Regions from separate parts of the Paenibacillus sp. YYML68 genome, predicted to be linked through region 2. Evidence: predicted binding sites of a transcription regulator. Region 2 holds the regulator's gene; the other holds the start of a gene.
What was found. The regulator CtsR, encoded in region 2, represses protease genes until heat stress. The targets are predictions, from matches to a motif close to ATGGTCAATAAAGGTCAAACA.
Positions count from the first base shown of each region.

Region 1: the regulator CtsR is predicted to act here: its motif matches at 1,444-1,464, upstream of clpP (ATP-dependent Clp endopeptidase proteolytic subunit ClpP).

Region 1 covers NZ_BQYI01000001.1:5,061,761-5,065,173, forward strand. Annotated here, with positions in the region: gene PAE68_RS22540 (diaminobutyrate--2-oxoglutarate transaminase) at 1-783, opposite strand, end outside; tRNA gene PAE68_RS22545 (tRNA-Arg) at 1,311-1,385, shown strand; gene clpP (ATP-dependent Clp endopeptidase proteolytic subunit ClpP) at 1,522-2,103, shown strand; gene PAE68_RS22555 (copper amine oxidase N-terminal domain-containing protein) at 2,248-3,413, opposite strand, start outside.
Region 2 covers NZ_BQYI01000001.1:701,620-705,032, forward strand. Annotated here, with positions in the region: gene pdaA (delta-lactam-biosynthetic de-N-acetylase) at 1-203, opposite strand, end outside; gene PAE68_RS03100 (NUDIX hydrolase) at 360-893, opposite strand; gene PAE68_RS03105 (CtsR family transcriptional regulator) at 1,187-1,648, shown strand; gene PAE68_RS03110 (protein-arginine kinase activator protein McsA) at 1,669-2,190, shown strand; gene PAE68_RS03115 (protein-arginine kinase McsB) at 2,218-3,303, shown strand; gene clpC (ATP-dependent protease ATP-binding subunit ClpC) at 3,404-3,413, shown strand, end outside.

The DNA of each region.
Region 1 (3,413 bases), 4.4 Mb from region 2:
GCGCCCCGTGCGGCCAAGACCCGTCTGCACCTCATCGGCGATCAGCGGAATGCCGCGCTCGCTCGTCATCTGCCGTAGCGCCCTTGTCCATTCATCCGGCGCAGGAATGACGCCGCCCTCACCTTGGACGAGCTCCAGAATGACTCCCGCAGGAGGCAAGACACCGCTCTCCGGATCGTCGAGCAAATTGTGAATATATCGAGTGCCTACCTCTGCCCCCATCGACCCACCTAGTCCGAACGGACAACGATAGGAGTACGGATACGGTAAAAATTGCACATTCGGCACCAGCGTGCCAACGTGCCGCTTCGGCTGCAGATTGCCCATTAGGCTGAGCGCCCCCGCCGTCATGCCGTGATAGCCCCCTTGGAAGGAGAACATTCCCGAGCGACCCGTTGCCGTCTTCGCCAGCTTCATCGCCGCCTCCACGCCGTCTGCGCCCGTCGGTCCGCAGAACTGAATGCGCCCCTTGCGAGCCAGCTCCTCCGGCAAGTGGCTGAACAGCTCATCGACGAACCGCTCCTTCACCGGAGTCGTCAGGTCGAGCGTATGAAGCGGCAGCTCCGCGCGAAGCGTCTGTTCGATCGCCTCGATGACGACCGGATGATTGTGACCAAGAGCCAGCGTCCCTGCACCGGCCAAGCAATCGATATATACCTTGCCGTCCGCATCCTTCACCTGCAGCCCCTTCGCCTCGACGAGCGCAAGCGGCAGCTTGCGCGGATACGATCTTGCATTCGATTCCCGCATACGTTGGCTTTCCAAATACGCTGCATTTCCCATCAATTTGAGCCCCCCATTTGGAAATTAATGACACCACGCCTTGATGGAGCCCATTTTAAATGATAATCATTATCAATGCAACACTTTTTATTAAATATAAAATTGTGGTTAAGTATAGAAAAAATATGTTGACAACGATTCTCATTCTCAAGTAAAGTAAAGAGAATAACTTAACAAACGGACTACGCAAGGCTCTGTGCTCCCGCCTGATCAAATAGCCAGACTCAGCTCCACATGACAGCGACTGTCCCTCCCAGCCGCCGTCGACGGAAGTGGCACTCCCAGTCAGCGGACTACTGGCGCATGGAGCAACCCGCACCTGCTGGCCGTCGATCCATTGCTGCGGGTGAACTGGTCGTCAGCCGCAGCTGCCCCTTACAGATCCCGTCACAGCTAGGTGCGACGTCGTTTAACGTGCATACTCGCACAGCTCGCGCAACTATCGCTTGCTTTTCACTCCGAGATCGCATATAATTAACTTCGCTGTCACTTTTGGAAGCTTGATTGGCTTTATGTGAAAGCAGCACGCGCCCGTGGTCCAATGGATATGACGTAGGCCTCCGGAGCCTGAGATTAAGGTTCGATTCCTTACGGGCGCGCCACTATACTTACTACCAACAATCAGTCCTCTGCTCGGAAGACTGATTTTTTTTGCGTTCGAGTTTGACCTTTCTTGACCTTTGGTTGAGATTCCGTTATTATGGTTATAGTTTTAATATCAAAGGAGGGTGCAGCACAATGAGCTTTATTCCTATGGTTGTTGAACCGGATGCAAGAGGAGAACGCGCCTACGATATTTACTCGCGACTTCTGAAGGACCGGATCATTTTTCTCGGAAGCCCGATTAACGACGTTGTCGCCAATTCGATCATTGCGCAGATGCTGTTCTTAGCTGCCCAAGATCCGGATAAAGAAATTAGTCTGTACATCAACAGCCCCGGTGGCTCTATCACCTCCGGCATGGCGATCTATGACACGATGCAATTCATCAAGCCGGACGTCTCGACGATCTGCGTCGGTATGGCCGCTTCGATGGGCGCCTTCCTGCTGTCTGCAGGCGCGAAGGGCAAGCGCTACGCGCTGCCGAACAGCGAGGTCATGATCCATCAGCCGCTCGGCGGCGCAGAAGGTCAAGCGAGTGACATCGAGATTCGCGCGAAGCGCATTCTGAAGATGCGTGATAAGCTGAATACGATTCTCGCAGAGCGTACAGGTCAATCGTTCGAGACGATCGAGAAGGATACGGACCGCGACAATTTCATGTCTGCTGAGGAAGCAATGAAGTACGGCTTGATCGACAAGGTTATTGAGAAGATTTAAGACGTTCCTGCAGTCCGATTAGACGAACAGCCCCGATACAAGCGCGCTTATGCGTGCCGCTATCGGGGCTGTTGCTTATCAGTCGTAAGCCGAAGAAGCCTCCGTCTGCATCATGCTGACAGAGGCTTCTCACACCATATGCTGTTAAGGCGCCCGCTCATCGAGCGGGTAGAAGATAATGTCGATCGGGAACGCCGACCCCGCCGGCGGGCTGAACTCGATATCGAGCGACTCCTCTGTTCCGGTCGTGCGCGCAATAATTTGCAGGCCGTCGAACGCCGTCATAATGCCCGACTCTGGCACAAGTCGCATTTCACCGTTAATTTTGAACGGACCCTTGAATACGCCGCCTCTTGGCAGCACCAGCACCGCCAGCTTACGAGGCTTCACCGCATGAATTTTGTAGATGACACCGTAGTTGCCATCATTGAACACCGGCGTGCCGCGCAGCGGGTCGAAGCCCGGCTGGAACGGATCGAGCTTGCCGTCGCCGATCACGAGCCTTGACGGCTTCGTGAAGCTCGTCGCGTCGATGTTCCAGGTTACCTCCGATACTGGGAATGTACCTCTCACATGTCCGTTGAACGCCAGTCGCGGAAGCTCGAGCGACTCTGTAGACAGCTCCTTATCCACCACGAACGTGAATTGAACCTCGCCGTCCGTCTCCACATCATAGAACAGGTTCACGCCCTGATTCGGATAAAATTCCGGCATCTGCTTATAGATGAACGTCTGCTTAGGAGGAATCGTGATCTTCTCGTTCAACGGGTCTCCGAGCAGGAAGTCGACCGTCGCCTCATTGCCAATTAGATTGGCATAGACGGATGGCCATACTTCACCCTTATTCGTCGTCTTGACGGTAACCGGCTTACTCGTATTGTTCGTTACGAGAATACCGAGCTCCACCATCTCGTTCATGCCGTTCACATGATCGGCATACAGTCTTCCTTTGCCGTTCATCGTATCCTCATACAGCACGCCAAGCTCGGTGAACGTCTCCGGGCTGTCGCTGACGAGCAGCCTGCGAGACGTATCCTCGCTTACCTGCTTCGACAGCATGGGTAGCTCGTGGAAGTTGCCCCACAGAATCGACCAGTTCGTCTTCATGAACGAACCGATCGGCTTCATATAGATCGGATATTCGACCTCGCTCAAGTACGGCTCCTTACTGATCACCACATAGCGCGTGTACGGCTCACTCTTGTTCCCGTGTCGATCCTCGACCGTCAGCGTAATCGGGTACGTGCCCGGCGTGAAGAATACTTCCGCCTTGCCGGTCCACTTATAATTAATGGTCCCCTCCGCGTCCG
Region 2 (3,413 bases):
TCAAGGTCGCCGGTGAAGATAGCCCCATACTTTTGCAGGAGCGGCTTGAAGCCCTCCTCGTCGATGGATGGCGCTTGACCGTTCACGCTCTTCTTAAATCCAAAGTGGAAGGCACCATCTGCGAATACAGCGTTACCTCCGAGCAGCAATACCTCGCTGCACATGCTCATAAGCATCAGCAGCCTAAGGACACGTCTCACCATACAAACCTCCTCATAGCGTTGTTCATAGTGACACCGAGAACGGCTGTCAGATCAACATTAATATGCCACACTGCAAGGCTCGGCTATGTCTGGTAAGTCCTGAGGCTTGCTGGTGCACAATCCGTATTGTATCTGAGGAAGGAAGGTATACGGTTTTTAACGCAACCCTGTTACTAGCTCCTTTGCTACAAGCTCAAGCACATACGTTTCTCGAGCGATGGAGAAGCCCATCGAGGCCTCGCGCTCGGCGATCACTTGCTTGTTGTGGCGTATCGCTTCATCAATGGAGATCCAGACAGCCGACATTCCATTCGACTTCTCATAATCCTCAAGCTGCGCGGCAGCAAGGTCAATCTCCCCATGACAGACATAGAAATAGGAGAGCATATGCATCAGCTGATAAGGAGCCTTGTGATAGGGTCGGTACTCGTCGATGTAGCCGAATTCAGATACGATCTCAAGCTGCCGCGCCCCAACCTCCTCTGCCAGTTCTCGTGTCAGTCCTGTTATAAGATCCTCATGCTCATCCACACCGCCGCCGGGAAAGCTGTAGTCGTTGTACCGCTTCGTATATAGCAATAGGATCTGTGAACCGCTCAGTATAATGCCGCGTGCTGCTCGTCTTTCGAATGTCTGGCCTTCGCGAATGTGTTCCACCTGCTCATGGACCAGCTTACCAAGTAGTCTCATCCTCAATCCCTCTCTCCGCTTCAACCATCAAATACAGCTATTGTAGCACAAACCGATCGCAGCGCTCCCCCTATATAAGCCAATTTTGACCGATGATATAAAATCATGTCCGTATTCCCATACTAAATAAAACGCACGTGATCTGAACGTGGCAAGGGACGAGTCAGAATAGTCGGACAATATTGCATTTTCCATAAGATCTGATATAATAACTACAAAGTCAAAGAAAGTCAAAGTCAGTAATGGGCGAACTCCTGATTATATGGTCCACTACAGTCGCGGAGGTCGAACTTATGCGTAATGTTTCAGAAATGATCGAGCAGTATCTGAAGCAGGTGCTGCAGCAGAGCCCCGACGGTATGATCGAAATTCAACGTAACGAGCTAGCAGAGCAATTCAATTGCGTTCCTTCTCAAATTAATTATGTGATCAGCACCCGCTTTACACTAGAGAAGGGATATGTCGTCGAGAGCAAGCGCGGCGGAGGAGGCTACATTCGAATACAGAGGGTAGGCCTCCAGTCGCAGGGCACGATTCTTGATTTTATTCTACAAAATATTAGCACTCATCTCGATCAAGCCGCATCCGAAGGGATGGTCTATCGTCTAGAGGAAGCGAAGCTCATCAGCTCGCGGGAGGCGGCGATTATCAACGCTGCGATGTCCCGAGAGGTGCTGACCTTGAAGCTCCCGTTAAGGGACGAAATCAGGGCGAAGCTGCTTAAGGCAATGCTGATCGCTTTACTGTGCAAATGACGTTGAAGGAGGAGTAACCTTTGATTTGTCAAGAGTGTGGAAAGAAACAGGCGACGCTGCATTTTACGAAAATATTGAATGGAGAGAAGACCGAGTTTCACATCTGTGAAGCCTGCGCTCGGGAAAAAGGGGAGCTCATCCCCGGTACGCCGAACGGGTTCTCCATTCACAATTTGCTGAGCGGCCTGCTCGACTTCGAGCCTTCCTCTCATGGAGCAAGTGCTGTTCAGAAGCAGCAGCCGTCCCGTTGTGAGCATTGCGGATTGACCTATAGTCAATTCAGCAAGGTCGGACGCTTCGGCTGCAGCGATTGCTACAAGCATTTTGCCGAGAAGCTCGATCCGCTGTTCAAACGGGTGCACGGTAACACGGTGCATATCGGCAAAGTGCCGAAGCGCAGCGGAGGCCTGATTCGGTTCAAGCGCGAAATCGACGAATTGAAGAAGGATCTAGCACTCCGTATACAGAACGAGGAGTTCGAGCAAGCGGCTCAGCTGAGGGATCGCATACGGGAGCTGGAGAAGAAGATAGCGGAGGCTTAACAGGACGATAGGAGGGAAGTCATCCTTATGGCGGAAGTGAATCGCTTCACGGAGCATGCATTGAGTGATTGGATGAAGGGTAATGGCCCGGAATCAGACATTGTGATCAGCAGCCGAGTGCGGGTTGCTCGCAACCTGAGACAGTATCCGTTCCCGATGCTGGCGACAAATCAGCAGTCGGAGGAAGTGCTGCATAAGGCTGCCGAGCTCATGAACAACGAGGAATTGAGCACGATTAGTCAGTTTACACTAGTGCCGCTGTCACAGCTGAATGAGCTTCAGCGTCGCGTGCTGGTCGAGAAGCACTTGATCAGTCCGGCCCTTGCGAACGAATCCCGTAACGGCGCAGTTATTTTATCAGATAACGAATCGATTAGTATTATGGTGAATGAAGAGGACCATCTTCGAATACAATGCTTGTGCCCCGGTTTTCAGATTAAGGAGGCGTGGGACCTGGCCGGACAGATCGATGATCTGTTCGAGGTGCAGCTTGAATATGCATTCGATGAGAAGAGAGGCTATCTCACGAGCTGTCCGACGAACGTCGGCACCGGTATTCGCGCGTCCGTCATGCTCCATCTGCCCGCACTGGTCGTCACGCAGCAAATTAACCGCATCCTGTCGGCCATTACGCAGGTCGGTCTTGCGGTAAGAGGGCTGTACGGCGAAGGCAGCGAGGCGCTGGGCAACTTGTTTCAAATATCGAACCAAATTACACTCGGACAATCCGAGGAGGAAATTATTGAGAATTTGTACAGTGTCGTCCGGCAAATTATTGAGCATGAGCGTGCTGCGCGGCAGAAGCTGCTTCAGGATAGCCGTGCGAAGCTGCTCGATCGGGTGAGCCGCTCGTTCGGTATTCTCTCCTACGCAGCGATCATGGACTCCAAAGAAGCGGCTCAGCGGCTGTCCGATGTTCGGCTCGGCATCGATATGGGCTTCATCAAGAAGCTGTCTCCACAGGTGCTTAATGAGCTGATGGTCATTACGCAGCCCGGTTTTTTGCAGCAAATAGCAGGAGAAAAGCTGTCGGCTGAAGAAAGAGACATTAGAAGAGCTCAGTTGATTCGGGATAAAATATCAGAGCCGGATTCAGACGGGCAGACAGCATGAGCGGCATCGAGTAGCAGCGTATAGCAAGCAAGCAGACTAACGTGTACGTGGCTGTCCCATTCCACATTCGACTTGATACCACTATTGGAGGTGTTTCCTTATGATGTTTG